3 regions of the Colwellia sp. BRX8-7 genome follow, and region 2 is predicted to be linked to each of the others. Evidence: predicted binding sites of a transcription regulator. Region 2 holds the regulator's gene; each other region holds the start of a gene.
What was found. Region 2 encodes FNR, which switches genes on or off when oxygen is low (the NO sensors DNR and NnrR bind a similar motif). Its sites were predicted from a motif close to TTGATCTAGATCAA; they were not measured.
Positions count from the first base shown of each region.

Region 1: a site for FNR is predicted at 7,575-7,588, ahead of yegQ (tRNA 5-hydroxyuridine modification protein YegQ). Genes of this name have one in related genera too.
Region 3: a site for FNR is predicted at 4,209-4,222, ahead of H4J57_RS06205 (FeoA family protein). Genes of this name have one in related genera too.

Region 1 covers NZ_JACGVP010000007.1:73,427-84,023, forward strand. Annotated here, with positions in the region: gene H4J57_RS08605 (metalloregulator ArsR/SmtB family transcription factor) at 1-238, opposite strand, end outside; gene parE (DNA topoisomerase IV subunit B) at 454-2,340, opposite strand; gene H4J57_RS08615 (YqiA/YcfP family alpha/beta fold hydrolase) at 2,398-2,997, opposite strand; gene H4J57_RS08620 (metallophosphoesterase) at 2,999-3,760, opposite strand; gene H4J57_RS08625 (DUF1249 domain-containing protein) at 3,766-4,260, opposite strand; gene H4J57_RS08630 (NUDIX domain-containing protein) at 4,261-4,899, opposite strand; gene tolC (outer membrane channel protein TolC) at 5,095-6,456, shown strand; gene H4J57_RS08640 (HDOD domain-containing protein) at 6,563-7,405, opposite strand; gene yegQ (tRNA 5-hydroxyuridine modification protein YegQ) at 7,670-9,070, shown strand; gene H4J57_RS08650 (YfhL family 4Fe-4S dicluster ferredoxin) at 9,078-9,323, shown strand; gene H4J57_RS08655 (thymidylate synthase) at 9,382-10,215, opposite strand; gene H4J57_RS08660 (sulfite exporter TauE/SafE family protein) at 10,264-10,597, opposite strand, start outside.
Region 2 covers NZ_JACGVP010000021.1:33,652-44,248, forward strand. Annotated here, with positions in the region: gene ccoN (cytochrome-c oxidase, cbb3-type subunit I) at 1-558, shown strand, start outside; gene ccoO (cytochrome-c oxidase, cbb3-type subunit II) at 569-1,213, shown strand; gene H4J57_RS17330 (CcoQ/FixQ family Cbb3-type cytochrome c oxidase assembly chaperone) at 1,219-1,413, shown strand; gene ccoP (cytochrome-c oxidase, cbb3-type subunit III) at 1,406-2,368, shown strand; gene H4J57_RS17340 (FixH family protein) at 2,532-3,026, shown strand; gene H4J57_RS17345 (heavy metal translocating P-type ATPase) at 3,117-5,525, shown strand; gene ccoS (cbb3-type cytochrome oxidase assembly protein CcoS) at 5,555-5,767, shown strand; gene H4J57_RS17355 (sulfite exporter TauE/SafE family protein) at 5,773-6,450, shown strand; gene fnr (fumarate/nitrate reduction transcriptional regulator Fnr) at 6,489-7,208, shown strand; gene uspE (universal stress protein UspE) at 7,358-8,284, shown strand; gene ttcA (tRNA 2-thiocytidine(32) synthetase TtcA) at 8,395-9,357, shown strand; gene H4J57_RS17375 (glucosaminidase domain-containing protein) at 9,467-10,333, opposite strand; gene H4J57_RS17380 (hypothetical protein) at 10,373-10,597, opposite strand, start outside.
Region 3 covers NZ_JACGVP010000005.1:27,304-37,900, forward strand. Annotated here, with positions in the region: gene H4J57_RS06190 (serine protease) at 1-909, opposite strand, end outside; gene H4J57_RS06195 (CBS domain-containing protein) at 1,051-1,473, shown strand; gene H4J57_RS06200 (TonB-dependent receptor) at 1,797-3,977, shown strand; gene H4J57_RS06205 (FeoA family protein) at 4,304-4,528, shown strand; gene feoB (ferrous iron transport protein B) at 4,528-6,744, shown strand; gene H4J57_RS06215 (MmcQ/YjbR family DNA-binding protein) at 6,925-7,320, shown strand; gene H4J57_RS06220 (DUF6482 family protein) at 7,731-8,012, shown strand; gene H4J57_RS06225 (DUF3081 family protein) at 8,016-8,273, shown strand; gene H4J57_RS06230 (SDR family NAD(P)-dependent oxidoreductase) at 8,402-9,148, opposite strand; gene H4J57_RS06235 (thiol-disulfide oxidoreductase DCC family protein) at 9,111-9,536, opposite strand; gene H4J57_RS06240 (DUF3429 domain-containing protein) at 9,552-9,989, opposite strand; gene H4J57_RS06245 (flavin reductase family protein) at 10,019-10,597, opposite strand, start outside.

The DNA.
Region 1 (10,597 bases), on a different contig from region 2:
AAAATGGCATTGCATCAACGAGACTATAAAAAACCCAGCGTCCTACTTTTCGTTCACTGAGAATATGATGTAATTTAAGTTGGGCAATATGACGTGATATTTTAGGTTGAGATAAAGACAAAGCGGCCGTTAATTCACAGACACACAGTTCCTTTTCCATTTGTATAAGTAAAATTATTTTTAGCCGAGTATCATCAGCTAAATTTTTAAAAAATTGAACCACCCTATCATTATTCATAACTGGCACCGCATTAATTCGAAAGCTTATTTGGAACATACATAAAATAACAATACACATTTAACATATGTTTTTTCATATATATGGAAAAACATATGTTATTTCATATTGAGAGAGTATGCAAATAACCTTTTTAAATAAAAACAGTTGTTAGATAAAAGCGCAAAAAAAAGCATGAGTTAACTCATGCTTTGGTGTTAAGAAACTAAATATGGTTAAATTTCGACCATGTCACCTTTACTTTGCAGCCATGTTTTTCTATCTGGGCTACGTTTTTTTGACAGTAGCATATCCATTAACTCCATCGTTTCAGAGTGCTCATCTACCGTTAATTGCACTAAACGACGTGTATTTGGATCCATAGTCGTTTCGCGTAGTTGCAGAGGGTTCATTTCACCCAGACCTTTAAAACGTTGTACATTAACTTTACCACGTTTTTTCTCAGCTTCTATTCGATCTAAAACACCGTCTTTTTCGGCTTCATCTAAGGCATAGAAAACTTCTTTACCGACATCGATACGATAAAGTGGTGGCATAGCCACATAAACATGGCCACGTTGCACTAAAGGTAAAAAGTGTTGCATGAATAAAGCACATAATAACGTTGCGATATGAAGACCATCGGAATCGGCATCGGCAAGAATACAAATTTTACCGTAGCGTAATTCTGATAAATCATCACTATCTGGATCTATGCCTAATGCCACTGAAATATCATGGACCTCTTGTGAAGCCAGTATTTGTCCGGAATCGACTTCCCAGGTATTTAAAATTTTACCTCTAAGCGGCATAATTGCTTGAAACTCACGGTCTCTCGCTTGTTTAGCACTACCTCCCGCCGAGTCTCCCTCCACTAAAAACAATTCTGTTCGGGCAATATCTTGACTGCCACAATCAGTTAATTTCCCGGGTAAAGCAGGTCCTTGAGTAATTTTTTTACGAATAATTTTTTTACTGGCACGCAAGCGTCGCTGAGCATTTGAAATACAAAATTCAGCAAGGTTTTCTGCGATTTCAGTGTGTTCATTTAACCATAAACTAAAAGAATCTTTTACCACACCGGTAACGAAAGCGGCGCATTGTCGAGAAGATAAACGTTCTTTAGTTTGTCCTGCAAATTGTGGTTCTTGCATTTTCACCGATAAAATATATGAACATTTGTCCCATATATCATCTGGCGTTAATTTTACACCGCGAGGAATGAGGTTTCTAAATTCACAAAATTCGCGCATTGACTCCAATAAGCCTTGGCGTAAACCATTGACGTGTGTACCACCTTGGATGGTTGGAATTAAATTGACATAACTCTCTCCAATGCCCTCTCCACCTTCAGAGAGCCAAGTTACGGCCCAATCAGCGGCTTCATGCGAAGAAGAAAAAGTCCCAACAAAAGGGTCTTCAGGTAAACAAATACAGCTTTTAAGAGAATCTTTCAGGTAGTCGACTAAACCATCTTCGTAATACCATTGATATTTTTTATCTTCATTCTTGTCATGAAACTTGATGGTCAAGCCTGGACATAAAACAGCTTTCGCTTTTAATAAATGTACTAAGCGACGCACTGAAAAATTTGCTGAGTCAAAATATTTAGGATCAGGCCAAAACTTTACGCGTGAACCGGTATTTCTTCGGCCAACCGTACCGGTTTCATGTAACTCTTCAACTTTTTCACCATGCTCAAAAGCCATTTCATACACTTTACTGTCACGGCGAACTGAAACATCAACTCGGGTAGAAAGTGCGTTAACCACAGAAATGCCAACACCATGCAAACCACCAGAAAATTGATAATTTTTATTAGAAAATTTACCACCGGCATGAAGTTTACAGAAAATAAGCTCAACACCTGAGACACCTTCTTCGGGATGAATATCGGTTGGCATGCCTCGACCATCATCAATAATTTCCAGTGATTGGTCTTTATCGAGCACAACGGTGATATTTTGCGCATGCCCAGCCAAAGCCTCATCAACCGAGTTATCAATAACTTCTTGGCCTAAATGGTTAGGGCGAGAAGTATCTGTGTACATACCTGGACGATGTCGTACTGGGTCTAAACCACTGAGGACTTCAATGGAGTCTGAATTATATTGTTCGCTCATTTAACTATTCTAATAATGATTATGATTAAAAAATGTTTTAATACCTATCGGTCTACTTTATTGACTCGTTGGGTATAAATTAAAAAACATCGCAATTTTAGGTAACACTTTCGAGTAATCAATAAAGCTGTGATCCCCGCCTTGCTGGACAATTATTTGGCAGTCACAATATTTATCGACAGCTTTTTGATAATCTAACACTTCATCGCCTGTTTGTACCATGACCAAGTAATTATTTTTCGAAATAAATTGTTGTTCAAGGCTTTTTAATGACTCAATAAAATGCTTTTCAATGTAATAAACTTCCTGCGTGTAAGGATTAGTTTGTTCACCTAAATAATCGACTAATAATTCAAAGGGCTTTACCGCCGGATTAATTAATACGGCTTTGCCTTGATATTTCTCTGATAAATACGTTGAAAAATAGCCACCTAGTGATGAACCAATAAAATACCAAATATTTTCTCTATCGTTTTTTGAGTCTATTAGTGTCGTTAATTGCTTGATAACAGCCGTTGGTGATGAAGCTAACTGAGGGCTAAAAAATGAGACTTCGGGAAAATGTTCATTAAAGTAATGTTTTGTCAGTTGCGCTTTCATCGATTGTGGTGATGAATTAAAACCATGTATATATAAAATATTAATCTGTTTAGACATTTTATTCCTTTGTTAAAAAGTAGCTGTCTGACTTTATTTTTCCATCAGTAAATAGCGAAAAAACACGATAGCCTGGCCCTTGTCCATTTGAAGCACCAGCGCTTTTATTGGTGTCAAATTGAATCGATGTAGCCGGACAGGTAAATAAGGGAATGGCTGGTGATTGGTCTGAATACAAGGTTAATGCTTGATGCACATGACCACAGGTAATAGCTTTGATACTCGAAAACTTATTAATCGTTTGCCAAAACTCTGCTTGATTTTCTAAACCGTGTTGATCAATAAAATAACCAACATCTAATGGGTGATGATGCATCATCACTAATTGATGTTTTTTATCATCAACGATTGACTCAAATGCAGATAAATCGCTTGGTGTTACCAGACCTTTCGGTGTTTCACTTTTACTGTTAAGTAAAACAATTTGCCAATATTTATCATTAAAGACTTTTTCACGATTGAAAGGAGGAACAGATAAATATTTATCCAATAACTCGAGTTCATCATGATTCCCCGCCAAATAATAAAAAGGTATCGCTATGTCACTTTCAACAACAGCTTGCACAAAAAGTTGATAAGACTTTTCACTATGGTCTTGAGTTATATCACCGGTGAATACAATAGCATCGACTAAATGCTGATTTTTAATGTCGTCTAAAACACTGACTAAATTATGGTAAACATTAGCACCATGATGCAAACCATCTGTTTGAGAAAACAAATGGCAGTCGCTTATTTGCGCAATTTTAAAAATAGAAGACAAAAGGATTACTCAAAAAGTGATAAGTTGACTTGGCCTAACTTTAAACAAAGTTGCAGCCATTCTTTAAGAAACTGATTAATTTGCTCTTTTTCATCAGGTAAATGCATTTTACTATTAGGATAATCGTAACGAGGTTTAACTTGTTTGATGTCTTGATTACTGATCACCTCAGCCATTCGAGCATCATGATATAAACGGATAATCATTTTGGGACGTAAAATGTGGTCAAATACCGTTTTATTATTGTTATCTTCTCCAGTAACGACTGCTTTTGTCTTAGGCAGTTCTTGGCGAATACTCACCAAGCTGGTGTAGCGAGTAATTTCGAGTATTGTTATCTTGTAAGATAAAAAATCAGAAATAAAAAAACACCGCTCATCACCAACCGCTTCTTCATCGTTATGACTGGCCAATAAGCGAACTAAAAACATATAGTTAACTTCACAAAGATTCATTAAGGTTGATAATCTTGGCTGATATTTTTTACTTTGCTGTATCATTTACGAAGACCATTTCTGCTGTAGTTGATGAAAGTTATTCTGTAGCCATTGTAACCCAATTATTGTTGCTGCATTGGTGATTTTTCCATTTTCTAACAACGACATGGCTTGTTCTCTTGACATGACATGCAACAAAATATCTTCACTTTCAGTTTCTAAACCGTGCACCCCTGAGACATTTTTGCTATCTATATTAGCAACATATAAATGTATAACTTCGCTCATACCACCAGGACTTGAAAAATACTCCAGCACTTTATCGAGTTGATTAGCATTTAACGTTAAGTCGGCTTCTTCTTTAGCTTCTCGAATAGCAACATCAATAGGCGATTCATCTTGACCAAACATACCGGCGACAAACTCCAATAGCCATGGCGTGTCTCCTTGACCAATAGCGCCAACTCGAAATTGTTCGATTAACACAACACGATCAGAGGTCGAATCATAAGGAATAACGACTACCGCATGACCACGTTCAAAAACTTCGCGCGTTAATACTTTACTTTCGCCACCATCAAATAATCGATGGCTAAGTTGATACTCATCCATTTTAAAAACACCTTGGTAGCAGGTTTTTTGTTGATAAATGGTGACGTCTTTATTTGAAAACTTAGATGGTTTTGTATTTTTGTTAGGCATTGAGCGGCTTTATTTCCCATATAAAAAATTTAAATAAATGAAGATATTATAATAAAGCGACCACTAGCATAAAACATTTTGTTACACTAGAATGCATTCGCAAACATTTATTATATTTAGCTAATTCAAAAATCAAGATACGATAGTATCATAACAATATAGCGTACATGGCACACTCAAAGGAATAGCTCACTCATGAAAAAAACAATTACGGCACTCATCATTGGTTTGGTTTGTGTAACTAATACTACGTTAGTTAACGCTGAAGATTTATTGAGCGTTTATCAACAAGCACAAAAAAATGATCCTACCGTATTGAGATCAAAGGCTTTATTTAACGCATCAAAAGAAGGCATAGATCAAGCCAGAGCTGTTTTATTACCAGAGATTAGTGCTTCAGCTAGCTATACAAAAAGTAAAGATGAATTTATTCCAACATCGGATGATGGGCAATCATCAAATAGAACATTGACCAATAAATCTGATACTTTGCGCTATGGCTTGAGTTTAAGTATGCCATTATACAATCATAGTACATGGTTAAGATTAGATAATGCTAAAAAAGCCGCGCACCGCAGTGATGTTTCTTATCAAGCAGCAAAACAAGAGTTGATTGTTAGAGTAACGACCGCTTATTTCGATGTTTTGAGTGCTAAAGACGATTTAGATTTTGCTAAAGCAGAAAAAGCGGCTATTGAGCGTCAATTAGAACAGACAAAACAACGTTACTCTGTTGGTCTAAAAGCAGTAACAGACGTGCATGAAGCACAGTCGCAATACGATAATGCCGTTACTTCTGAAATTCGCGCTGAAAACAGTGTTTACACTGCAGAAGAAGCGTTAAGGGTAATTACCAATGTGTATCCAAGAGACTTAAGTGTTTTAAACACTGAACGTTTCAGTACCTCACGCCCTATACCTGACAGTGCAAATGAATGGCAACAAACAGCAGAAGCAAAAAATTTAGATTTAATTAGCCAAAAAATAGCGGTTGATGTTGCTAAAGAAAATATTAATATCGCAAGATCTGGTCATTATCCAACATTAAGTTTATCGGGCAGTTATGGTGCTAGAGATCAAGATAACGAAGTAAACAATGCCACTTTTGAAAACCCTGCTTTAGATAGTCAGTCTATCGGCATAACGTTAAACGTACCTATTTATTCTGGTGGCGCTACGTCAAGTGCTGTTCGCGAAGCACAGAGCAACTATGTTGCTGCCAGCCAAGATTTAGAGTTAACTTATCGTAATGTTGTTCGTAATACACGTAATGCTTACAACACCGTTATTGCTGCTGTTTCGGCAATCAAAGCCCTTGAGCAATCTGTTGTTAGTGCTGATAGTGCATTAAAAGCAACGGAAGCTGGTTTTGAAGTAGGAACTCGTACTATTGTTGATGTGTTAGATAGCACGCGTAATTTATATAACGCAAAACGTAACTTATCATCAACTCGCTATAATTATGTACAATCAATTTTATCGTTAAAACGTGCGGCAGGTACAATCAGTGAGCAAGACTTAATCAACATCAATCAAGGGTTAAGTGCCGCTAAGTAAGCTTATTAAACTTCCTTTGTGAAGTATTAATTGTAGGTTTAAAAGTTATAGATATAAAAAAACCCTGATATTTCAGGGTTTTTTATTGTCTACAACTTTATTGTTATTAACTAAACATAGTTTTTACATCAGTAACCATCTGTTGAAATTCTTCACTTTTCATAAAGTCCACGTCAGGTAAAATACCTTTATTCACATAGCTTTTTAATAACACTTCACAGGTTGATACATTCTTGAAAATACCGTTGTGAATAGCACCTGCACGAATGAAGTCCAAATAATGAGTTTCAGCAGGTAATACCGTTAAATCACTCCAACTGGTTACTAAGGTGACAAATTCATCTGAGAATCCCCACGCTTTAGTCACTTCTCCACCAATATCCGCAGCTAACTTAGCAATAGCTTGCTGTAAAAAAGTCGGGTTAGCGAAAACATCAGGATGATTTTCAGCTTCAGTTAAAATGGGTAAAACACCTATATTATGAACCAGTGCCGCCAATGTTAAGGTGTCTAACGTTAATGATGTGTGTTTATGGTCTTGGATATAAAAAGTCATTAAACTGATGGCAACTGCGGCTACATCGACGGTTTTTTTCCATGACTTTTTCAAATACATTGAAACTATTTCATTTTTTGAAACAAATACTTGCTCTAACGCCATCGCTGTTGCGATACTTTTGATTTGGCGCAAACCAATGCGAGTTACAGCCTGGTTGACTGTTTCAACTTTAACAGAACGTCCTAAAATAACGCTATTCGCTACTTTCAACATACCCAAAGATAAAGCAGGGTCATGACCGATAATATCACTCATTTGTTTTAAGTTAATGTTTGGGTCATCCGCCGCTTGGCGCACTTTCAGTGCTACTTCTGGCAAGGTTGGAAGTACAAGCGCATCTTGTTTAATTTTTTCTACTAAAATTGTATAAAGGGCATTTTCAGTTCCCATAGTCTCACCTTAATTATTATTATCATTTGTCAATTGTATTACATTAAAAAGTAGCACAGTTTTTTGCTTATATTATTATTTTAGGTCAAATATTAGTAAATTTTTCAATACTGTATCTTTATTAGACAAATGCTCAAATATTTAAAATTCTAGTTTTTAATCACTTAATATGATTTTCATCAAAGAACCGCCTGATAAGCTGTTTACCTATGACAAACGATGTTTTTATAATACCGCTAATATAAATCATCTATGTTGTTCATTATGCTAAAACCTGAATTATTATCGCCTGCTGGAACCTTAAAAAATATGCGTTATGCTTTTGCTTACGGAGCTGATGCTGTGTACGCAGGGCAACCCCGTTACTCTTTACGGGTGAGAAATAATGAATTCAATTTAGAGAATCTTAAAATTGGTATTAATGAAGCTCATTCCCTAGGTAAAAAGTTTTACTTAGTCAATAATATTGCTGCACATAACAGTAAATTAACAACGTTTATTAAAGATATTACGCCCGTTATAGCAATGCAGCCCGATGCCCTGATCATGTCTGATCCCGGCCTTATCATGATGGTACGGGAAAAATTCCCTGATATGCCAATTCATCTATCTGTGCAAGCTAATGCGGTTAATTGGGCAACCGTAAAGTTTTGGTATCAACAAGGTGTTGAGCGCGTTATTTTATCACGTGAATTATCGCTTGATGAAATTGAAGAGATTCGTTTTCGATGCCCTGAAATGGAATTAGAAGTTTTTGTTCATGGTGCTTTATGCATGGCATATTCTGGTCGTTGCTTGTTGTCTGGTTACATTAATAAACGCGACCCAAATCAAGGAACATGTACAAATGCTTGTCGTTGGAAATATGATAGCCACCAAGCAAAAGAAAACGAAACCGGTGATATAATAGCGGTACAGCCAGACATTAAAGTAAAACCAGAACTATTTATCCCTGATTCAGCTAAAATCATTATTCCAGAGCAACAACCAATTGAGGATATTATTTTATTGCAAGAGCAAGGTCGACCCGGTGAATATATGCCAGCATTTGAAGATGAGCACGGTACTTATATAATGAATTCAAAGGATTTACGTGCCGTTGAACATGTAGAACGTTTAATAAAAATAGGCGTGCATTCATTAAAAATTGAAGGTCGAACTAAATCATTTTATTACTGTGCTCGAACAGCACAAATTTATGGCCAAGCTATTTCTGATGCTTTAAGTAATAAACCTTTTAATCAAAATTTAAATACCGATTTAGAACATCTTGCTCACCGAGGTTATACCCAAGGTTTCTTAAAACGTCACCGCCATAGTGACACACAAAATTCTGATTACGGTTATTCAAAAAGTGATACTCAGCAATTTGTTGGTGAAATATTAGGCCGCAACGAAATAACAGGTTTAGTAGAAATAGAAGTAAAAAATAAATTTCTAGTCGGTGACCGTTTAGAGTTAATGACACCGCTAGGTAATACATCTTTTGTTTTATCTCATATGGAGAACGCCAAAGGTGAAGTTATTATTGACGCAAAAGGGTCCGGTCATAAAGTATCAATTTCGTTAGTAAGCGAGCACGATTTAACTTTTGGTATTATTATGCGCTACCTTAATGAAGGTGGCACAACACGCCAACCGTTTACACAAAATCAAGTAGCGTAATAGGGCCATGGCACTGATTATAGAAGATGCATGTATTAACTGTGATATGTGTGATCTAGAATGTCCTAATGAGGCCATTGCATTGGGTAGCATGATTTATGAAATTGACGTGGATAAATGTACTGAATGTGTTGGCCATTATGACAAGCCGACTTGTATTAGCGTTTGTCCTATTAATTGTATCAAAAAAGATCCAAAGCATAATGAAAATGAGCAAACGTTATTAGCTAAATTTATCGCTATGCATGGTTAACAGCACCTACTACGACTGAAACAATAACGTGCAATTGCTCAGTCGATTAAGTTTGTATTTAGACAGATATAGCGGCTTTTATATGAGCGTGGCATTGATAATTCACTAATTCAAAGTCTTCAAAAGTAAAATCAAAAATACTTTTTATCTCAGGATTAATTTTCATAGTTGGCAAAGGTAGCGGAGTGCGACTTAGTTGTTCATCAACTTGTTCCATATGGTTTGAGTATAAATGAGCATCTCCGAAAGTATGAACAAAATCACCTAGCTCTAAATCACAGACTTGGGCGATCATCATGGTAAATAGTGCATAACTTGCAATATTAAAGGGTACACCTAGAAAGATGTCGGCACTGCGTTGATATAATTGACACGACAGCTTGCCATTGAGTACATAGAATTGAAAAAGCGTATGGCACGGGGGTAATGCTTGCTTGCCCTGTGCAGCATTCTCTGCAGGGCTTATGGATGTATCAGGTAATAATGCCGGATTCCAAGCGGTAATAATATGACGTCGTGAATCTGGGTTATTTTTTAAATCATCAATCAATTGTGTAAGTTGATCAATTGTTTCGCCATTGGCTGATGGCCAATTACGCCACTGTACTCCATATACAGGCCCTAGTTCGCCCGACTCTGTTGCCCAAGCATCCCAAATTTTAACGCCATTCTCACTTAAGTAAGCAATATTAGACTCACCTTTAATAAACCATAATAATTCATGAATAATTGATTTTAGATGACATTTTTTAGTGGTGACCAGTGGAAAGCCTTTTGCTAAGTCAAAACGCATTTGATAACCAAAAATACTTTTGGTGCCTGTACCTGTGCGGTCTGATTTTTGTACGCCGTTATCACGAACATGTCGCATGAGATCTAAATATTCTTTCACTGTCTTTCCTTCTCTAAAAAATTTTAATTTTAAACAAACGCTATTGTACTAACTTAATATCATTTTAACTGCTACTAGCATCAAAAATATCGCAAATGCTTTCTTGATAGTACCGACCGGTAACTTACTCGCCGCTTTAACACCTATTGGAGCAAAAAGAGAAGACGTAATAATGATACCAAGCAAGGCAGGTAAATAAACATAGCCTAAGCTATATTTGGGTAAGTTCTCTTCTCCCCAACCAGCAATCACATAGCCGCTAACACCAAATATGGCCACAACCATACCACTGACCGTGGCAACACCAATACATTGGCGTAAAGGAACTTTAAAGTAACTTAATACCGGGACTAGAATAGCACCACCAGCAATGCCCATTAGA
Region 2 (10,597 bases):
ATTAACGGTATTATGACGCTTTCTGGCGCATGGCATAAACTTCGCCATGACCCGATTCTTCGCTTCTTAATTGTTTCATTGTCTTTCTACGGTATGTCTACCTTTGAAGGTCCTATGATGGCAATTAAATCTGTAAATGCACTTTCTCATTACACTGACTGGACCATTGGTCATGTGCATTCTGGTGCTTTAGGCTGGGTTGCTATGGTGTCAATTGGTGCTATGTACCATTTAATTCCAGTGCTATTTAATCAAGGTCGCATGTACAGCATTAAGTTGATCAATGTGCATTTCTGGTTACACACAACAGGTATTGTTTTATATATAGTTGCTATGTGGATTTCAGGTGTCATGCAAGGGTTAATGTGGAGAGCGGTTAACACCGATGGTACGCTAACTTACAGCTTTGTTGAAAGTTTAACTGCATCATACCCATTCTACTTTATCCGTTTCGTTGGTGGTGTATTAGTTGTTGCTGGTTTCTTATTGATGGCTTACAACATGTTCAAAACTATCTATGCTGAAGACGAAAGTCTTAAGCCCGTTGCCATAGATTAGGAGGCTGACGATGAAAAATAAACATGAAAAATTTGAAACAAATGTTGGTTTGTTTGCTATTTTCACTATTCTCGCGATAAGTATTGGCGGCTTAGTTGAAATAACACCGTTGTTTTTTCAAAAAGCAACGACAACACCTGTTGACAACCTCAGACCTTACACCGCTTTAGAAATGGAAGGTCGTGATATTTATATCCGTGAAGGTTGTAATGTATGTCATAGCCAAATGATACGTCCTTTTCGCGCTGAAACTGAGCGATACGGGCACTATTCAGTCGCTGGTGAAGGCGTGTGGGAACATCCATTTTTGTGGGGTTCTAAACGTACAGGTCCTGACTTAGCTCGTGTTGGTGGTCGTTATAGTGACGATTGGCATCGTGCGCATTTACTTGACCCTCGTTCAGTGGTTCCAGAGTCGAATATGCCTTCGTTTAGCTGGTTAGCTGAAAACAAGTTAGATGGCGAATTAACCGAAAAGAAATTAGCTACTTTTAATTTTTTAACGCGCAATCGCAGCCATAAAGATGAACAAGGTAATCGTATCCCGTTATATTCAGCTGCAGATTTAGCCGGTGCTAAAGACGCGGTTAAAGATAAAACGGAAATGGAAGCTCTTATTGCTTATTTGCAATCTCTCGGTCATGCGTTGAAATAATGATGATGGATTATGGCACCCTCAGAGGGTTAATAGCTTTATTAATATTGGCACTATTTATTATTATTGTGGTTTGGTCTTATTCTAAAAAGCGTAAAAGCGCTTTTGATGAAGCTGCAAACTCTATCTTCGAAGAAGATAAAGAAAAGACTGAGCTTAATGACGTGAATGGCAAACAGGAGACTAATAAAAATGTCTAGCTTCTGGAATATATGGGTTTGGGTTTTAACCCTAGGAACTTTAGTCGGTTGTTTTTTACTACTTCGCTATTGTTTAAAGAACTTTGCAGGTGTTCCTGAAGGTGAGTCAATGGGACACACTTTCGATGGCATCGAAGAATTGAATAATCCACTGCCGCAATGGTGGAGTACATTCTTCTTATTAACTATCATTTGGGCTTTTGGTTATTTAGCACTATATGGCTTAGGTAATTGGACTGGATTTATTGGTTGGAAAAGTTCTAACCAAGGAATTTTGAATCTTGCTGAATCTAAAGCGCAGATAATTGCCGCAAAAGAAAATGGTTATTTAGTACAGTATGACCGTGAAATTGAAGCCGCCGATTTAAAATATGGTCCAATTTTTGATGCCTATGCTGCACGCACAATTGAAGACTTAGCCACTGATGAAGAAGCGTTAAAAGTAGGTCAACGCCTATATTTACAAAATTGTTCTCAGTGTCATGGTTCAAATGCAAGTGGTACTACCGGTTTCCCTAACCTAACCGATAAAGACTGGTTATACGGCGGAGACCCACAATCGATTAAGCATACACTTCTATATGGTCGTAATGCTAACGGTATGATCGCTTGGGGCTCAGCATTAGGTGATCAAGGCGTTAAAGATGTTGCCGCCTATGTACTGAGTTTAAGTGGTCGTGAAGTTGACGTTGCCAGTGCTGCTGCCGGTAAAGAAAAGTTCGCTCTGTGCGCAAGTTGCCATGGTGCTGACGGTAAAGGTAGTCTAGCTATGGGTATTCCTTTAGGAGCGCCTAACTTAACTGACAACATATGGTTGTATGGCGGCTCTCCACGTGCCGTTGAGTCATCTATTAAAAATGGTCGAGCTGGTGTAATGCCCGCATGGAAAGATATTTTAGGTGAACAAAAAATACATCTTGTTAGTGCATATGTGTATAGTTTATCGCAAAAATAACTGCGTTTAATTAGTCTCAATATATCAGCCTTGCGGTATTATTACCGCAAGGTTTTTTTATATCTTCCAAGCCAAGAATAGTGAGTAAATTGTTGGTTTTTTAATAGTTCCCAATAGAAAAAAGTCGTATAATATGCGCACTTTCACCGACTGAATTTTTAATATGAAAACATCTTGGTATAAAGAGCCTTGGGCTTGGTTCGTTTTTATTCTCCCCGCTACCGCGGTTGTTGCTGGTATTTCGACTTACTTTATTGCTAACCATAATCCCGATCCATTAGTCGTTGGTGATTACTATAAAAAAGGTAAAGCAATTAACCTAGAAGTCTCTAAAGTAAAGCTTGCCCAAAAATTAGGGATGCGCTTTGCATTAAAACTGCAAGATAACGAATTAATTATCAAACCTACCGGTATTGATAAAGTATTCCCGGTGTTAAATCTTAATTTTTATCACCCGACTCTTGCTGATAGAGATTTCTATTTAGCACTCACGCCTGACGGTAATGGCTATTTTAGGCATGTCTTTGATGAACCAGTAAAGGGAAAATGGCGCTTAACCATAACGCCTTTTGAGAATCACTGGAAAATTCAAAATACTATTTTCTTACCTCAAAGTGAATTTATCGATATTATTCCTAATGTTAGAGAAGCTAACTAAGCGCCAATAGTCTCTATTAGCTTAGGTGTTGATTAACCTCACCTAAGCAACACCTCTATAAAAAACCAATACTTTGCTTGGCCTCAACATATGAAAACACTTTGTTATCACTGCAGTGAAATTGTTCCTAATGGGTTAGATTTATCAATAAAAATTGAGAAAACCATGCAGCCAATGTGCTGTATTGGATGTCAAAGTGTTGCTCAAGCGATTATTGATAACGGTTTAGGTGAATATTATCGTTTTAGAACAGCTCCCGCACTAAAAGGTGAGCCTCTGGTTCCTGAGCAGTTACAACGTAATAAGTTACTTGATGATGACAGCCTACAAAGTGAATTTACTTATAAGAATGATGAGTATAACGAAGCAATTTTAACGATTGACGGTATAAGCTGCGCGGCATGTGCGTGGCTTATCGAAATGCAACTTATCAAGATAAACGGCTTAATTAAAATTAATGTAAATGCCACGACACAACGTGCAACTGTTCGATGGAATAATAGTGAAGTACAACTTAGTGAGCTGATTAATCATATCAGCAATATTGGTTACCAAGCCCTCCCTTTTAAAGCGAGTACCGCCGAAAAACTTAACAAAACCCAAAGTAATAATTATATTAAACGCCTAGGTATCTCTGGTATTTTAATGATGCAAGTCATGATGATCGCTTTTGGCTTATACTTTGGCGCCTTTTCTGGCATGGATGAGTACAACTTAATCTATTTACGCTATGCGAGCTTATTCTTGACCTTACCTATTGTCACCTATGGCGCATTACCCTTCTACAAGGGAGCTATTAATGCTTTAAAAGTGAAGCGTTTATCTATGGATGTTCCTGTTGCTATAGCGATTTCACTGGCATTTTCGGCCAGTGCTTGGGCAACAATCACTCAGCAAGGTGAAGTCTATTTTGAATCAGTATCGATGTTCACTTTTTTACTACTTATTGGTAAATTTTTAGAATTTAGAGCAAGAAGTCGCGCTGCGGAAGTCTCGGCTAACTTGCTTAAGTTAATGCCGATGATAGCGACAAAACTCATTGATGATAAAGGAACAGAAAAAGAAGTCATACTACCAGCAAAAAAACTTCGTCCTCTCGATATTGTACTCATAAAACCAGGCGAAGTGGTTCCCGCTGATGGCACAATAATTACAGGCAGCAGCCAACTGAACGAAGCGATGTTGTCGGGTGAGCAGTTACCCTTAAATAAATCAATAGGCGATACTGTCTTTGCAGGCACTATAAATGGTGACGGTAATATCAACGTTGAAGTTAAACAAGCCAGTGAACATTCTTTTTTAAGTCAACTGATCAGATTAAGTGAATCATCTCAGGCGCATAAACCCAAATTAGCAAAATTATCAGATAAAATCGCTCAATACTTTGTTGCGGTTATTTTACTAACCGCTATAGGTACTGCATTTTATTGGCAACAGCATTTACCTGAAGAAGCTTTTTGGATCACCTTATCGGTACTCGTTGCTACCTGCCCTTGCGCATTGTCACTGGCAACCCCCACAGCGTTAACCTGTGCGACCACACGCTTAAACCGCGAAGGTATCATGATCAAATCTGCACATGTTATGGAAACATTACCGAAATTAACCACTATTGCTTTTGATAAAACAGGTACCTTAACTTCTGGTGATTTTTCTATTAATGAAATAAAGCGCTTTAATAATGAAAAGCTTAACTATAGCAAGCAGCAGGTTTTAGCTATAGCAGCAGCGCTCGAGTCTTATTCTGAGCACCCTTTAGCCAAACCGTTTAAAGCATTTCGTGATTACTCCTACCTTACTCAAGCCGTTGAAATTAAATCTGGTGCTGGTATTCAAGGGAAAGTGAACGGTCAATACTTTCAAATCGGTAAACCTAATTGGTTGCTTAGCGAATCAAGTATGTTGGCCGAATTTGCGACGGCTTCTTGCCTATTAGTAGCAGACAACCAATTAGTCGCTGCTTTTTATTTAAGCGATGAAATTCGAAATGATGCCCAAACGCTGTTAGATGACTTAAAGAAAAGTAATATTTATACCATCATGCTATCGGGTGATAACCCTGCTGGCTGTGAAAAAGTTCAGGCATTGTTACATTTAGACGAAATACATAGTACTTTGACTGCGGCTAATAAGATGGCGATAATAAAAAATCAGCCTAAAAACTCAACCGTTGCTATGGTTGGCGATGGTGTCAATGATACGCCAGTATTCGGCGCAGCCCATGTCTCGATTGCTATGGGGAGTGGCACCGATATAGCTAAAAGCGGTGCCGATATTATCTTACTCAATAATCGTTTAAAGTCGATAACAACATTAAGACAGGTCGCCAATAAAACTCGTCGGATTATTTGGCAAAATTATTTTTGGGCTTTCGGTTATAATGCTATCGTATTGCCCCTTGCCGTCTCAGGCTACATTACCCCCTATATGGCGGTTATAGGTATGTCTGCAAGTTCGATATTGGTTATCACTAACTCATTACGTTTATTGAAAAAGTAAGCGCAAACTTATAATAGAGCATAAAGACCATGAGCATTATTTATATTTTGATCCCCATAGCGATAATCCTAACCTCTATCGCCATTTATTTATTTTTTTGGGCAGTCAAAACTGAACAATTTGATGATTTAGAGAAACAAGGTATGAGTATCTTGTTTGATGAAGATGAAAACACTACCACCAAAAAGTCCACTGAAACCCATAGCCAAAATACAGCTAAAAATGATACAGGTAGTAAATAACAGCCATGTTAAGTATAGATTATTTATCTGCATTCATCATCGGCTTGTTAGGTTCGGGACATTGTATCGGTATGTGTGGTGGTATAACAACGATGTTAACATCTGCTATATCACCGCAACAAAAAGGCAGGGATAAATTTAAGCTGGTCGGTGCATATAATGTTGGCCGAATTTTTTCTTATAGCTTAATTGGGGCAATCGTTGGATTTAGTAGTTCTATTGCAATAAAAAATATTGGCGTTCCATTAGGTTTTTTACGCTTATTTGCAGCGGTATTTTTAATTTTATTAGGCTTGTATTTAGGCCAATGGTTAATGTGGCTATCAAAAGTTGAAAAAATGGGTAAGTTCCTTTGGCGCTATCTATCCCCGTTAAGTAAAAGGTTTATTCCCATTAATAATGCTAAACAAGCGCTAGCATTAGGAGCAGTCTGGGGATGGTTACCTTGTGGTTTAGTCTACTCAACATTAACTTGGTCCTTAGCCAGTGGAAGTGCCCTCAGTGGCGCCCTAATTATGACCAGTTTTGGTTTAGGTACTTTACCAGCCTTGTTAAGTCTTTCACTTGGCTCTTTTGGTATAAAGTCGTTGGTAACAAACACGAAATTCAAGAAAATAATGGCGCTAATGATAATTTCATACGGAATATACAGTTTAATGTTTGCATATCAGCAATTGTTTTAATATGATCGATAAATTAGGGATAACTCATTTAGGTTAATATGTATAAAAAGCCATGTTCTACATCTCAACATATTCATTGTCAAAACTGTAGTATCAGCGAGCTGTGTTTACCTTTCTCTTTAAATGATAAAGAACTCGATACACTAGACAGCATTATTGACCGTAAACGCCCTATCCATAAAGGCGAACAAATTTTCCAAGATGGCGACAAAATGCAAGCTTTATACGCTATTCGCTCTGGAACATTCAAAACATTTACGGTTAATGAACAAGGTGAAGAACAAATTACCGGTTTTCATTTAGCGGGTGATTTATTAGGTTTTGATGCTATTGCTGAGTCAGAGCATCCTAGTTTTGCAAAAGCCTTAGAAACATCTATGGTCTGTGAGATACCTTACAATACTTTAGATTCATTATCGAATACGATGCCTAAGTTGAAAAAACAAATTCTTCGCATGATGAGTTCAGAAATCCGCGCAGATCAAGAAATGTTAACGCTACTTAACCGCAAAAATGCTGAACAACGCTTGGCAACTTTTATTTCAACCTTAGCCAGTCGCTATCATGCACGGGGTATGTCACTAACAGATTTTCGCCTAACGATGACGCGAAGTGACATTGGTAATTATATTGGTTTAACGGTTGAAACCATCAGTAGATTATTAAATCGTTTTCAAAAAAATGAATTAATCACAGTTGATGGAAAACTCATCACAATACTTAATATGGATAAACTTAACGAGTGTGCTTCACTGTAGTTTATCGCTTTTTTAAATAATTATAGATAAATGCTTAACATTAAAGATGTTAAGCATTTTTTTTATTGAAATATTATGATTTAAAGCAAATAATATCTATTAATTATGGTCTATTATTAATATTATTTAATAACTAGGGAGTAAACATTATGGATAAGTATAAAAAAATATTAGCCGTTATTGATCCAACCACTGAAAATCAAAAAGCGTTGAAACGTGCGATTGAATTAGCACGACACAGTGGCGGACAGATCACTGCATTTTTAACCATTTATGATTTATCTTATGAAATGACCACCATGCTTTCTGGCGATGAGCGAGAAGCAATGCGTCAATCGGTTATTAATGATCGTAAACTATGGTTAGACGAAAAGATTTCAGAAACTGATCACCAAGACATAACCATAGATACCTGTATTATTTGGCATAATCGCCCATTTGAAAAGATCATAAAAAAAGTACTGGCTGAAAACTTCGATATTGTCATCAAAGGCACCCATCAACATGACAAGCTAAAGTCGGTTATTTTTACGCCAACAGATTGGCATATCTTAAGGAAATGTCCCTGCCCAGTATTACTGGTTAAAGACCATAGCTGGCCAAGCAATGGTAATTTACTTACCGCACTCAATATCGGTAGCGATGATGATGAGCACAAAGCGCTTAATAATAAGTTAACCCAAGAATCAATAGTGTTTTCTTCACTGATTAAAGCTAATGTCCATTTAGTGAATTCTTATCCAGGTACGCCAGTAAATATTGCCATTGAAATTCCAGAGTTTAACGCCTCTGAATATAACGACACTATGTTTAATCATCACAAAAGTGCGATGAAAGACCATGCTAATAGCTTTAATATTCCGCTTAAAAATACCCATGTTAAAGAAGGTTTACCTGAAGATGTTATTCAAAGTATTTCTAAGCACGTTGATGCTGAATTAGTTGTGTTAGGTACTATTGGTCGAACGGGGATTTCAGCGGCACTTATTGGTAATACTGCAGAGCATGTCATTGACCGCCTTAACTGTGATGTCTTAGCGATAAAACCTGATGGTTACCTCTCGCCATTAGCTTAATATTGAAATATGTAAATATCCATTAAAAAGCCGAGGATTTCCTTGGCTTTTTGCTATACTACGCGCGGTAAAATTCATACTTTTTATTTCAAATATCTCTAGGAAACACTATGAGCGCTCAATCATCGACACCAATAACATCTTTAACACCCAGCCAAAAAATACAGCTGAGTAAACTTGAGAAGCGCTTAAGACGACATGTTGGCCAAGCTATCGCGCAATATAATATGATAGAAGATGGCGATAAAATAATGGTGTGCTTATCGGGTGGCAAAGACAGTTACGCCCTACTGGCTATTTTAATGTTGTTAAAAGAATCAGCGCCCATTCATTTTGATATCGTTGCCGTTAATCTTGATCAAAAACAACCCGGTTTTCCTGAGCATATCCTTCCCGAATACTTAGAAGCATTAGGTGTTGAATATAAAATTGCGCAAGAAGATACCTACTCCATTGTTAAAGATAAAATACCTGAGGGGAAGACCACCTGCAGTTTATGCTCTCGTTTACGCAGAGCTATTTTATATAAGGTCGCGGCAGAAATAGGCGCAACTAAAATTGCACTAGGCCATCATCGTGATGACATGGTTGAAACACTGATGCTAAATATGTTTTATGGCGGTAAATTAAAATCAATGCCAGCAAAATTGGTCTCTGATAATGGTGAGCATGTCGTCATTAGACCGTTAGCTTTTTGTAAAGAAGCAGAACTCATCCAATATGCACAACTAAAAGCGTTCCCAATTATTCCTTGTAATTTATGTGGCTCTCAACCTAATTTACAACGTCAAAACATTAAGAAAATGTTACAGGACTGGAATGTTAATCATCCAGGACGAATTGAATCTATGTTTACTGCCATTCGCAATGTGGTTCCATCACATTTGTGTGACAGTGAACTTTTTGATTTTAAAGGGATTAACGCTGATTCAGGCATTATCAATGGTGGCGATATCGCTTTTGATGATGAACCTATTATTGCCGCTCAATTAACAAACAACGTCAATATTGAAGACAATTCAAAAGCCAAACTTTCATTAAGTAACAGTTTGAATATTATAGAAATAAAGTAGCATCTACCTTAATTAATACCAAGTATCTAAGCGCGATAACAACACCTGTTAAAAGAATAAATGTTATCGCTCGCCATAATTATCTGACGCGTAATAAAATAAGCCAAGCCTAAATAACCTTAGGTTTTGGCTTCGACAATATTTTATCAAAATACACTTTATTATGGCGGATCATTTCTGTTATTTCTAAGACATAATCAGTGCCTCTAATAGAATAACGCAGTAATCCTGTTGCTAAGATTTGTGGCGATAGTGGTTGTTCTTGAGCGCGTAACTGCCCTCTAATTGAACGAAAAACACCATAAGCATGATTTGTATTAATATTGTGTAAATAACGCTGTACCGCATGCTCTAAACTATTAAATGCCGCTACTTCATGTTTAGCACCGTCATCTCTTCCTCTTGGCACCATGCCACAACCCTTTTTATAGCACCACATACCAAAAAAGTTTAAACCAACTCGAGCAAAACGAGAAGTGCCCCAAGCTGATTCATTGGCTGCCTGCACTAATACTAGTTCAACAGGCACAATATCAATACGCAACAATAATTCATTAAGTTGCTGTAGCGGCGAGTGTTTTTGATTAACTTTATATTTCTTAATTAATCGCTCAAGCAAAGCTTGTTGATCTGCTAAAAGATTTTCCTCGAGGAAAAGTGTTTCTATCATCAAGGAGACTTCTGCCCTTAACATAAGAATATTGCTATTCTCTTGCGCTATTGCTGGATAAATATAACGGAAAAACTGACGTTTTTTCGTTTTAACATCGCTTATAGAAGCAAAGTTTGGGATCTTAACGTTATGAAGCGGTTGCTCAACCACTTTTACTTTCGCCTTGACCACAGGAACGATAACAACGTTTGTTACTTCCGGCGTGGGAAGTTCAAAAGTTGGTGCTAAAAAAGTGAAGGGCGCAATAAGCGCAAGAAAAAATACACTTATTAACACAGTTCTCATCAAATATTGAATGATCATAGTAGCCTTTTTGTTAACAATAAGGTTTTGCACAGAGCTTTACGCTGAAAATGTATCACTCGTTTGCTGAGCGGGTACATCCGTGGCTTGTAACTGCATGCCAAAAATTTCTCGGTATAAAATGCCTTTAACATTATAAAATAGCGGCGCTATAAATGTTAATGCGACTAAGAAAAGCATAACACCAATCACTGAAAATTGTGTTTTAGCAAGAATGGCTAAGGGGATTAAAGATAAAAATAAAGTTAAAAAGAGTAAGCTATA
Region 3 (10,597 bases), on a different contig from region 2:
ATATTCCATTTCAATAGAGCCGGTGAAAAAATCATTTGAGATGTAAGTGTTTTCATCCAAAGAACAATTAGCAACCACGGCTAGAACAATAGCATCTGCCTTATCAGCGTTTGACTCTCCCCAACAACGAATAAAAGGAATATTAACCACGGGAATTAAACCTTCTCCTAAAGGGCGCATCTGCCATTCGCTATTTAACAAGGTGGTAATTAACTTGTCTTGATTATCGGCAAGTTGTTGTGCCATTTGTGCTGCAATACTTTCAGGATTACCTGTTTTATAACGCTTGTATAAGTTAAGCAGTTTATCGTGTGGTACTAAAAATCCGATTTGATTACCTGAAGTCGCTACATTTATTCCAACGACTTCAGAGTTTTTATTAACGACAGGTCCGCCACTCATCCCAGAGTTCACCGAGCCGGTAAAATGGATGCGGTCGTTAAAAGATTCATTCTTCAAACCATTGTAAGTGCCGGGTACTACTATCATGCCTAAATCGTGCGGGTTACCTAACGAATAAAGCTCTTCGCCTTTTTGGGGGACACGCTTTGCAATTTTAAAGAAAGGCATTTCGCCATCGGTTGTTCTTTTTACCAAGGCTAGATCATTGATAACATCAACACTTTGCAAAGTCAGTGGCGCTTTTTTACCTTGGTGATCAAAAATTTCAATCGTGTACTTATTGGGATGACGCGCATAGCCAGAAATAACGTGATAATTGGTTGCAATTAAGCCGTCGGCACTAATTTGAAAACCAGAGCCAATTGATGACTTTTCACCGCTGGCGATGTCTATAAGTCTTATTTGATAAAGTGACGGAGCAAGTTGTTTGAATATTTCTTCTGCTTGTTCGGTGGCATAACTTATTGTGCTAACACACAATAAAATTAAGGTAGTTAAACCTTTCATTTATATTCCTTATTTTGAGTCTTAGTTCATTGTGCCATTGTTAGGTTAATTGTCATCTATTATCCCCAAATAAAGTAAATTCTCTTTGTTGTTTGTTAATGTATTGTATAGTTAAGAATAAAATGGATAAAAGGTAGCGTAATGAAAATAGCCAGCATCATGACCAAAGCATTTGTTAGCGTCTCTTTGGACGATACGTTATTGACGATAAAAAATATTTTTGAACATGCTAATTTTCATCATTTACTGGTCGTTGATAATAAACAATTATCAGGGGTTATTTCAGACAGAGATCTTCTCAAAGCACTGAGTCCTAATATCGGCACTGCCGCAGAGCTCCCAAGAGATACAGCAACCTTAAACAAGAAAGCGCATCAAATACTGAATCGCAAATTGGTCACCTTAACGCCTAACGCTAATGTTTTTGATGCCATTGATATTTTTAATCAGACTAAAACGTCATGTATTCCTATTGTTGATGAAGATAGCATTCCCGTTGGCATATTAACTTGGCGAGATATCATGAAAACTTTAGGAGATAAAAATGCAGAGCGCCGTAATTAAGACAATAAGTTATTAACTATTGTCTAAGTTTAAAGCAATTATGTTGCTTAAAGTAACTGCCGTTAATAGGTTAAATTAGTCTGCTTTGAAAATAAGCTAGTTGTGCACTTTTTGCTTTTAACGTTAATCAGCTCTGTAGCTAAGGTTTTTAGTTAAATAACGATTACTCTTCTAAAATGTCTTGTTTGACTTAGGTCAAGTAAGTCATTTTTTATTGCGACATTATGTCGCAGTTCACTGTTTTTACTTTGTTTTTATTGATTATAGCTAACACAATAGTATTAATTCTATTTGGTATACTCAAACAAGTAAGTGAAACAACTATGACGTTTTCAATTAAACCCATTGCTTTAGCAATAAGCTCTTCATTAGTTTTTAGCAGTCTTTTGTCTATTAGTGCTTTTGCTAATAATACGTTTGATTCAACGGCTAACCTCGATGAGATTGAAGTGATCACTATCACTCATCAACGTCACCATCTCGGCATTGAAAATAATGAAAGTTATGCCCAAGGGAAGACTACGGAGCCCGATTTAGCGAGTTGGTTAAAGTCGGTCCCCGGTGCAAATGTCAACAGTAATGGCCCGGTAACGGGTATTGCACAATATCGTGGCCTATATGGCGACCGAATTTCAACCACACTTGACGGACAAGCTGTCATTGGCGCTGGTCCTAATGCTATGGACACACCCTTAAGTTATTCTACGCCATTAATTGTTGAGTCTATGACTGTCTATCGTGGTATCGCCCCGGTTTCTGCCGGCATAAATACCCTGGGTGGTGCTATTGATGTAAAAATGCGTAAAGCAGAAGCCAATAATAGCGAGAAACTCGTGATAAATGGTGATTTACAAGCAGGTGTTCGAAGTAATAATGAAGCGCAAACATTATCATCGGTGGTTAATCTTACCAAAGGTGATATTGCTGGGCTTTTTTATGGCAATGTTCAAGAAGGTGAGAATATGGAAAGTGGCGATGGTAAAATTATATCGCCAACTGATTTTGCTAAACGACAATTTGGCACTGATTTACGTTATTTTGGCGAGAGTAGTGAAACAGGTTTTAGCTACCATTATACAGATACCCAAGATTCGGGTACGCCAGCATTACCTATGGATATAGAATATATTTATAGTCACCGAGCAAGTTTAGACGGTAACTTTACCTGGGCCGATTGGCAAGCAGACTGGTTATTAGGCTACACCGATGCCGATCATGGTATGACTAACTTTGAAAAGCGATTGAATAATAATCCAGAAAAACATCGTCGTAATAATGCTACGGGTATAACAACTAATTTTAATTTTTCGCTGGGTAAATCTTTTACTTTTGGTGAGTTAGAATTTGGCTTCGATGGTTATTTAGCCAAGCATGACTCTGTGATCACCAATCCAAATAACTCGATGTTTGCCGTGGTAAACTTTAATGATGTCAAAGATGATCGCTTTGGGCTATTTGCACAATGGCAGCAAACCTTTAACAATACTAAAGTTCAGTTAGGCGCCCGTTTAAAAAGAGCTGAATTAGATGCAGGTCAAGTGGCAACATCTATGGCAATGATGATTATGCCGATGGGCTCTGCAATGATGGATAATATGAATTCAGCTATGCCAACGATGGCTGATTTAGCCATAGACTTACGGGATAACTTTAATAACAGTGATCACAGTGTTAATGATACCAATATAGATATCGCATTAAGCACGGAAACTCAATTATCGAAAGATTTATCATTATATATAGGCGTAGGTTTAAAAAATAGAGCGCCTTCATATCAAGAGCTTTACCTCTGGACCCCGATGGAATCAACGGGTGGGCTGGCCGACGGTAACACTTATGTGGGTAATATGGATCTTAACAGTGAGACAGCTTATCAAGCAGATGTCGGTTTTACCTACCAAACTGAAAAAGTTATGATCACACCTCATTTCTTCTATCAAAATATTGATGATTATATTCAAGGTACTCCTTTAGGTATGTTGGATATGTCAGCAAAAATGATGGCCCAAATGATGGCGGGTGATGATAACCCTCTAAAGTTTACTAATGTAGATGCTAAGCTTTATGGTGCTGATGTAAATGGCTATTACACTATAAATGATCAAATACAATTATCAGCCGTGGTCAGTTACGTACGTGGCGAACGTCGTGATATTAATGATAACTTGTATCGTATTGCGCCATTGAATGGTCAGTTAAGTGCCAATTACTTTAGTGAGAATTGGTCTGTAAATATGGTTTTAGTGATGGCCGCCGCACAAAAAGATATTTCATTAACTAATCAGGAACAAACAAGTGCTGGTTATGGTGTGATGAATGTAGACGCTCAATATTACGTCAATAATCAATTAACGCTTCGTTTTGGCGTTGATAATCTACTCAATAAAGAATATCAAAATCACTTAGGTGGCTATAACCGAGTCAAAGGCAGTGATGTAACGTTTATGGACCGTTTACCTGAAGAAGGTACCAGTGCATGGGCAGAAATGACATATAGCTTTTAATCTATAAATCATACCGTCATTAAACAGTAAATCGCTGACAAGCTATTTGGATTTGTCAGCGATGTTTCATTAGGTAATATTTAATTTTCATAATAACAATACCTCTCTTACCTTTTCGCTATTTTTACGTAAGCTGCGCAGATAAATCCAGTTATATTTTTAATATGATTATATTGAACGCCTGCTAAACTATTAAATTTTAAATCAAATTTATCAGTAGATTAATTTAAGCTGATTTAGATCAATTACGCTGTTATATACGCTTGCTGAAAAGTTAATAGTAAAGTAGAATCAAATGATAATCATTATTATTTGAGTTGTTGTTTATGACCCTTTCACAATTGACGCGTACCCAACGAGCGGTGATCCGCACGTTGCCAACAAATTTCGATTTGACTTCAAAGTTAATCGAGCAGGGTTTTGCGTTAAAAACTGAGATATCATTAGCCCATAAAGCACCATTTAATGGGCCACTTGCCTTTCATCTCCATGGTACTAAAATTTGCTTAGCACCGAGTATTGCTCAACAAATAGGTATAGAAATCGTCTAATGTCACAAGCTTTACATTTGGCTCTAGTTGGCTTTGCCAATTCAGGAAAAAGCACGTTTTTTAATGCTTTAACGGGCGCGAAACAACAAACAGGAAACTGGACTGGCGTCACTGTAGCGACAAAACAGCAGCGCTTCTCATTTAATAATGAGCAAGTTTTACTTTCAGACTTACCTGGTATTAGTTCTCTCGCCACTCGAACTGAACAAAGTAAAGACCTGACTATTACCCAAGATTTTCTTAAAAATAATGACATTGATTGTTTAATTAATGTCGTCGATGCGACGCAATTAAAGCGTCAGTTGTATTTAACGACTCAGCTACTTGAACTCGGTTTACCGGTATTATTGGTTATCAATAAATCTGATCGAAAAGAAGCGCAAACCGTTGATATAAATATTTTAGCCAAAGAACTTGGCTGTAAAGTTATTATTGCCAACAGCTTAGCTAAAGATACCTTAAAACAAGTTGAACAGGCTTTACTTGAATTACCTAAAGCAAGTGAACGTCCAAAGAAATTAATTTTATCAGCAGATATTGTCAATAAACTCGCTGACAAAAACTCAACTGAGGTGTTAATTGATCTTGAATGTGGCGCTTGTAATGATCAAGGTGGCTGTCAGCAAACCAATACCGATGCTATTAGTATTATGCAGGCGCGTTACGAGTTTATTCAGCAGTTATTGATCGATGTTAAAAAGGGTCTACCGGTTTCCAAAAAAGCACCGGCAATAAGTTTAAGTGACCGCCTTGACCATTTTATCCTTCATCCTTGGTTAGGTGTCCCCGTTTTTCTTAGCATGATGTACTTATTGTTTATGTTTGCAATCAATGTTGGTAGTGCTTTTATCGACTTTTTTGATATTTTAGCCGGCGCTATTTTTGTCGATTACCCGCAAAGATTTTTATCAAGTTATGATTTACCTCAGTGGTTGCTAACCTTAATTGAAGGAGCTGGCTTAGGTATTCAAACGGTCGCTACTTTTATTCCAATCATCGCTTGTTTATTTATTGGTTTATCTATTTTAGAAAGCAGTGGCTACTTAGCGCGTGCAGCGTTTGTGGTTGACAGTGCTATGCAAAAAATTGGTTTACCCGGCAAGGCTTTTGTCCCTTTAATTGTTGGTTTTGGTTGTACGGTTCCTGCTGTAATGTCGGCACGAATTCTTGATAGTGAACGTGAACGTATCACCACCATAATGATGTCACCGTTTATGTCGTGTGGGGCACGTTTACCGGTATATGCTTTATTTGCTGCGGCATTTTTCCCTGATTCTGGGCAAAACTTAGTTTTCTTATTGTACTTAATCGGTATAGCGGCAGCACTATTCACTGGATTTTTATTAAAGCACACGGTATTAATGGGCAAAAATTCTGTCAATATTATGGAATTACCGCTTTATGAAATACCTAAGCTTTCTTATCTCGTGCATCGTGTTTGGCAACGTACTCGGTCTTTTATTTTGGGGGCAGGTAAAACGATTGTCTTAGTGGTTTGTGTACTCAACTTCTTTAACTCATTAGGTACTGATGGTCAGTTTGGTCATCAAGACTCTCAAGAGTCGGTATTAAGTAAAAGTGCTCAGGTTGTTACCCCTTTACTTGCACCTATGGGTATTAAGGAAGATAACTGGCAAGCAAGTGTTGGCATTATTACCGGCTTGTTTGCGAAAGAGGCTTTAGTGGCTACATTTAATAGTCTCTATACCGATGTGAATGCAGAGCCAGAAGCATTAAAGTCAATGGCTGAGTTGTGGACTGACGCGACGGATTCAATAAAAGAAAACTTATTAGGTATTCAAGCTGATGATCCTTTAGGGACTGATATCGGAGATGTTACCAACTTACATACCGCCGCAGAAGAACAAGGCGTTAATGAAGGAACATTCACCGTTATGCAGGCTGCATTTGCCGGTAAAATTGGCGCATTTAGTTACTTGTTATTTATTTTGCTTTATACACCTTGTGCAGCAGCTATGGGCGCAATAAAGAGTGAAGTTGGCAGTCGTTGGGCTGGATTTGCGGCTTTATGGAGCTTTTCATTGGCTTATTTAGCGGCGACATTTACTTATCAAGTGGCAACCTTTGCTACTAATCCGTTGTCAGCGGGAATTAGCATCACCATTGTCATTGCCATTTTTGCGGCGATATATTATTGGTTAAAGCGTTTCGGTAAAAGTATTTTAACAATCCCAACACAAGTTTCTTATTATTAATTTAAGCTAAGCTCAGCTTTTGCTAAAAAATACCGATAGATTGTTTGTCGGTATTTTTTTAGGCTGAAGCATCTGCCCATCTTGCTCACTAACCCAAAGTCACTCTTTACTGCTATGCTTAAATTCATTAGACCGTAAATTTAAGCCTTTAATTTATAGAGATAAACGTCAATGAAATCTATGAACCAACAAATGGCTGAGCACTATTTATCAGCTAAACCAGCAAGCTCACTTTATTATCCATTTGGCGATGACGTTAGCGTTTTCAAGGTCAAAAACAAACTGTTTGCAACGATTTCTCATGGTTCAAACGCTAAAAGTGCCAAGGTTGCAGAAGACGCTAAAGGCCACTTTTGGATGAACCTAAAATGTGACCCAGATGAGGCAGAGATATTACGTGATATTTTTCCAGGCATCATTCCCGGCTATCATATGAATAAATCTAATTGGAATACTATTATCTTAGATGGCTCAATTCCTCAGGGCGAGCTAGAGAGAATGATGGATAATTCTTATTTACTAGTGGTCAGTAAAATGACCAAGAAAGATCAGCAGTCAATTCTAATCCAGCTTTAGCCGCTATGGTAATATTGATTATAAACCTAGCTATTCGCTTAAAAGCGTTATCTGTTAATTTAACTGTTTGAACTAATCAATTTACTATGTGCAACCCTTAGTGGTGTGGTTACGCCATTTTGTATATACATACTCTGGGCTTTTTTGATATGAACAAGGCTACCAGAGGATACACATTTCCATTCATCCATTATATGGAGGTGGAGATACCAGACAGTTTTACTCTTCATAGATGTTCCTTAATGGCTGTAGCGGAATACTAGCTAAAGGATAATAGAGAGGAGCATCTTTTGACAAACGAGATATTTTAAGGTGATAGGTTAGTAAAATTCAACTATGAATTTTACTGAAGTTGATCTTTAATCTTCGTATCACCGTAATGATAGCTATACTCAAGTTGGAGAATTATTATGATGAATACATTAACTAACAGTAATCAAGCAACTATACCTACTATTATTGGTGTCGCTGAATCGACTCATTATTTAGTTGGCGCGGTTGATTCTCTCAATAACTTTATTGGTCTAACCCAATCTAGAGATGTTGCTGTGATGGGATCTTTAGTTGAAGCTAAAAATTATCTTCGAGATAATAATATATTTAACGCTGCACTAGAGTATCAAACAGCTTATGATGAAATGTGTGGCACCAGCAGTAGCAGTGGTCGATGCAGCCAAATGATTAAGTTTTAACTGATGAAGGATAGACAATTAACGCTAAGAGATTTTTTAGAAATCTATGACCATATCACCAAAGAGGGTACTAAACTCGATGGTGTTTATCAGTATTCTGGTATTAAAGCTTGGCATGACTTTGATGGATATACATGTTGGTTAGGTTATAAAGACTTAACAATAACCTTATTATTCCATGGCAGATTTTCGATTGAATATGATAATAAAGTGACGCTTGAATCTTTTCATAAAATAGCTGACGGTTTTACTAAAAAATAATCACCTTTAATGAATAATCCCTAATAAAAACTGCAAATCTCATTGCAGTTTTTTTATTGTTTTTAACTTCAATAGTTAAATCAAAAAGTAACTTGGAATAATTAACTTTTAACGGCCATTACTGTCAGCTACCAATTAATAGACTTGCCCTGCCAATCAAGATAACTCAAGGTATGATCAATAGGAGTATCAGCAACAATAGTTAGCAATTGTTTGGCAACAAATTCACTGGTAAAAAGTTTATCTGCAGGGACATTCTTTTGAAAAGGTTTAGACAACGGCGTATCTGTAGTACCGGGATGAAAAGAAATTAGCTTTATATTCTTTGCTCTTCTTGCCAACTCAATAGATGCAGTTTTAAGCATCATATTTAATGCTGCTTTCGATGCCCTATAGCTATACCACCCGCCTAATTTGTTATCATTTATACTGCCGACCCGGGCACTAAAAACAATAAATTTACAGGGTGACTTCCTTGTCAGTATTGGTGTCAACTTCTGAACCCATAACATTGGGGTTAATGTATTTGCGCTAATAACTTGCTCAAATGCTTGTGCATCGAAGTCTTCTAGACGTTTTTCTGGTTGAAATTTATCACTATGCAGTATGCCGTTACAGACAAAGACTTGGCTTATGGGTAACTCACTATGCGCAACTAATTCTGCTATAGCATTGTCTATTGATTGCGGTTGGTAATCTTTAACGATAATTTTTTTAGTTTTAAGGCTGTTTTGCTCCTCAACAGTGTCTTTCTCGTCAATGGCTTGTCGACTAATAAGAATAAGGCCAGTATCAGCCAAAGAAGCTACTTGGGTGGCAATTGCTTTGCCAATGTCGCTATTTGCGCCAATGATCAGTGTTAGTTGATTTATCATAACAAGTTCCTGAATTACAGTTTGCTGTTTTTATGCCAAAAACTTTGGCGAGAAGTGCTGAAATTTGATGACGGTATTTAGCCATTCCTAAGTAAACCCAGTGGCTTAGTGTTTTAAATACTGGCCAATTAAGAGGAGCTACCCAAAAACCCTTACCAACAAGTGTCCAAGCCCTATGCGTGACTTCTAAACCGAGTAGAATTTTACCATTATAAGTTGCGTGTAATATTTTCATAGCGGCTGAAAAATCAATTGCAGGGTAAAGACTTGAAAAATTTTCTTGGTGTATATCGACCAAAAGTATGATGTTGTCTTGATCATGCCTTTTTAGGTGGATCATTTCAGTTGCGCACATTGGACAATTGCCATCATAAAATATAGTTAGCATTAATTTTCCTAAAAGTTACTGGGTGGCTATATAAATGAACCACAGATAATAAGCACTGGTATGCAGTGAGAGAACAATAAAAGTTAGCCAAAAACGCATTCTCATGTAAGCCACATCAACATCGTTTATTTGCTCTGTTATCGCTAATTTTTTTTCATATAAAAATAAAAACATAAAGCTGAATGATAATACTATTAAGGCCAAATCACCGGGCATCAGTAAAGCGGTAAAAGCGATTAAGCTTAATAAATTACTAATAATTTGCTGTGTTAACCGAGTATTGTCTTCGGCTTTACGCCACAATGTGCCAGCAATGAAACTGACTATAATAGCGCTATAGGCTATAAAAGCTTGTTGTGCCCACACAGAAGAGTCTTCTAGCACAACACTTAAATATAAAAAACCTGCAAAAGGTAGTAGACCAAGATAGCCAAGTAACTGCCAACTTTTCATTTTTGTCCCTAGAGTTCAGTGAAGCTTATTTAGATTTCAAATGAATTACCGTCAAGTGCCTGGCCATCAAGTGAAATTTCTCTAGGCTGAACTTCTGGCTTAGCATAACTCAATCGTGATAAGCGTTGACTGGTGTGGTAGCTATCTAGTCCTGAAATAGCAACCGTACCCAATGATTCGATATCAATATAGCCATCAGCTTTAATAGCAACTTCATCACAAATAATATCAGTGATTTCACCTATTACTAATTGAGTACCATTAAGTTCGATTGGCACTATCTCACGTAGTTTCAAGGCGTACTTTAAGTGACTTTCTTTAACAAAAGGGGCATTGATACCATCAACGTTATAAGGCGTTAAACCGGTTTGCTCAAATTCTGATTGGTCGGCATTATAGCGTGCTGATGTTTGATGTGCCGCTTGCCAAAAACTTTCATTAACTTGATTTATGGTGAATTGTTTAGTCTGCAGAATGTTTTCTAAAGTATGGCGTTCGACGATGTCTGGGCGAGTAATAAAACCAACTAGAGCAGGCGAAGAGCCTAAATGGACAACAGAGCTAAATATCGCTAAATTGTTATGGTTTTGCTTGTTGCGTGTACCAAT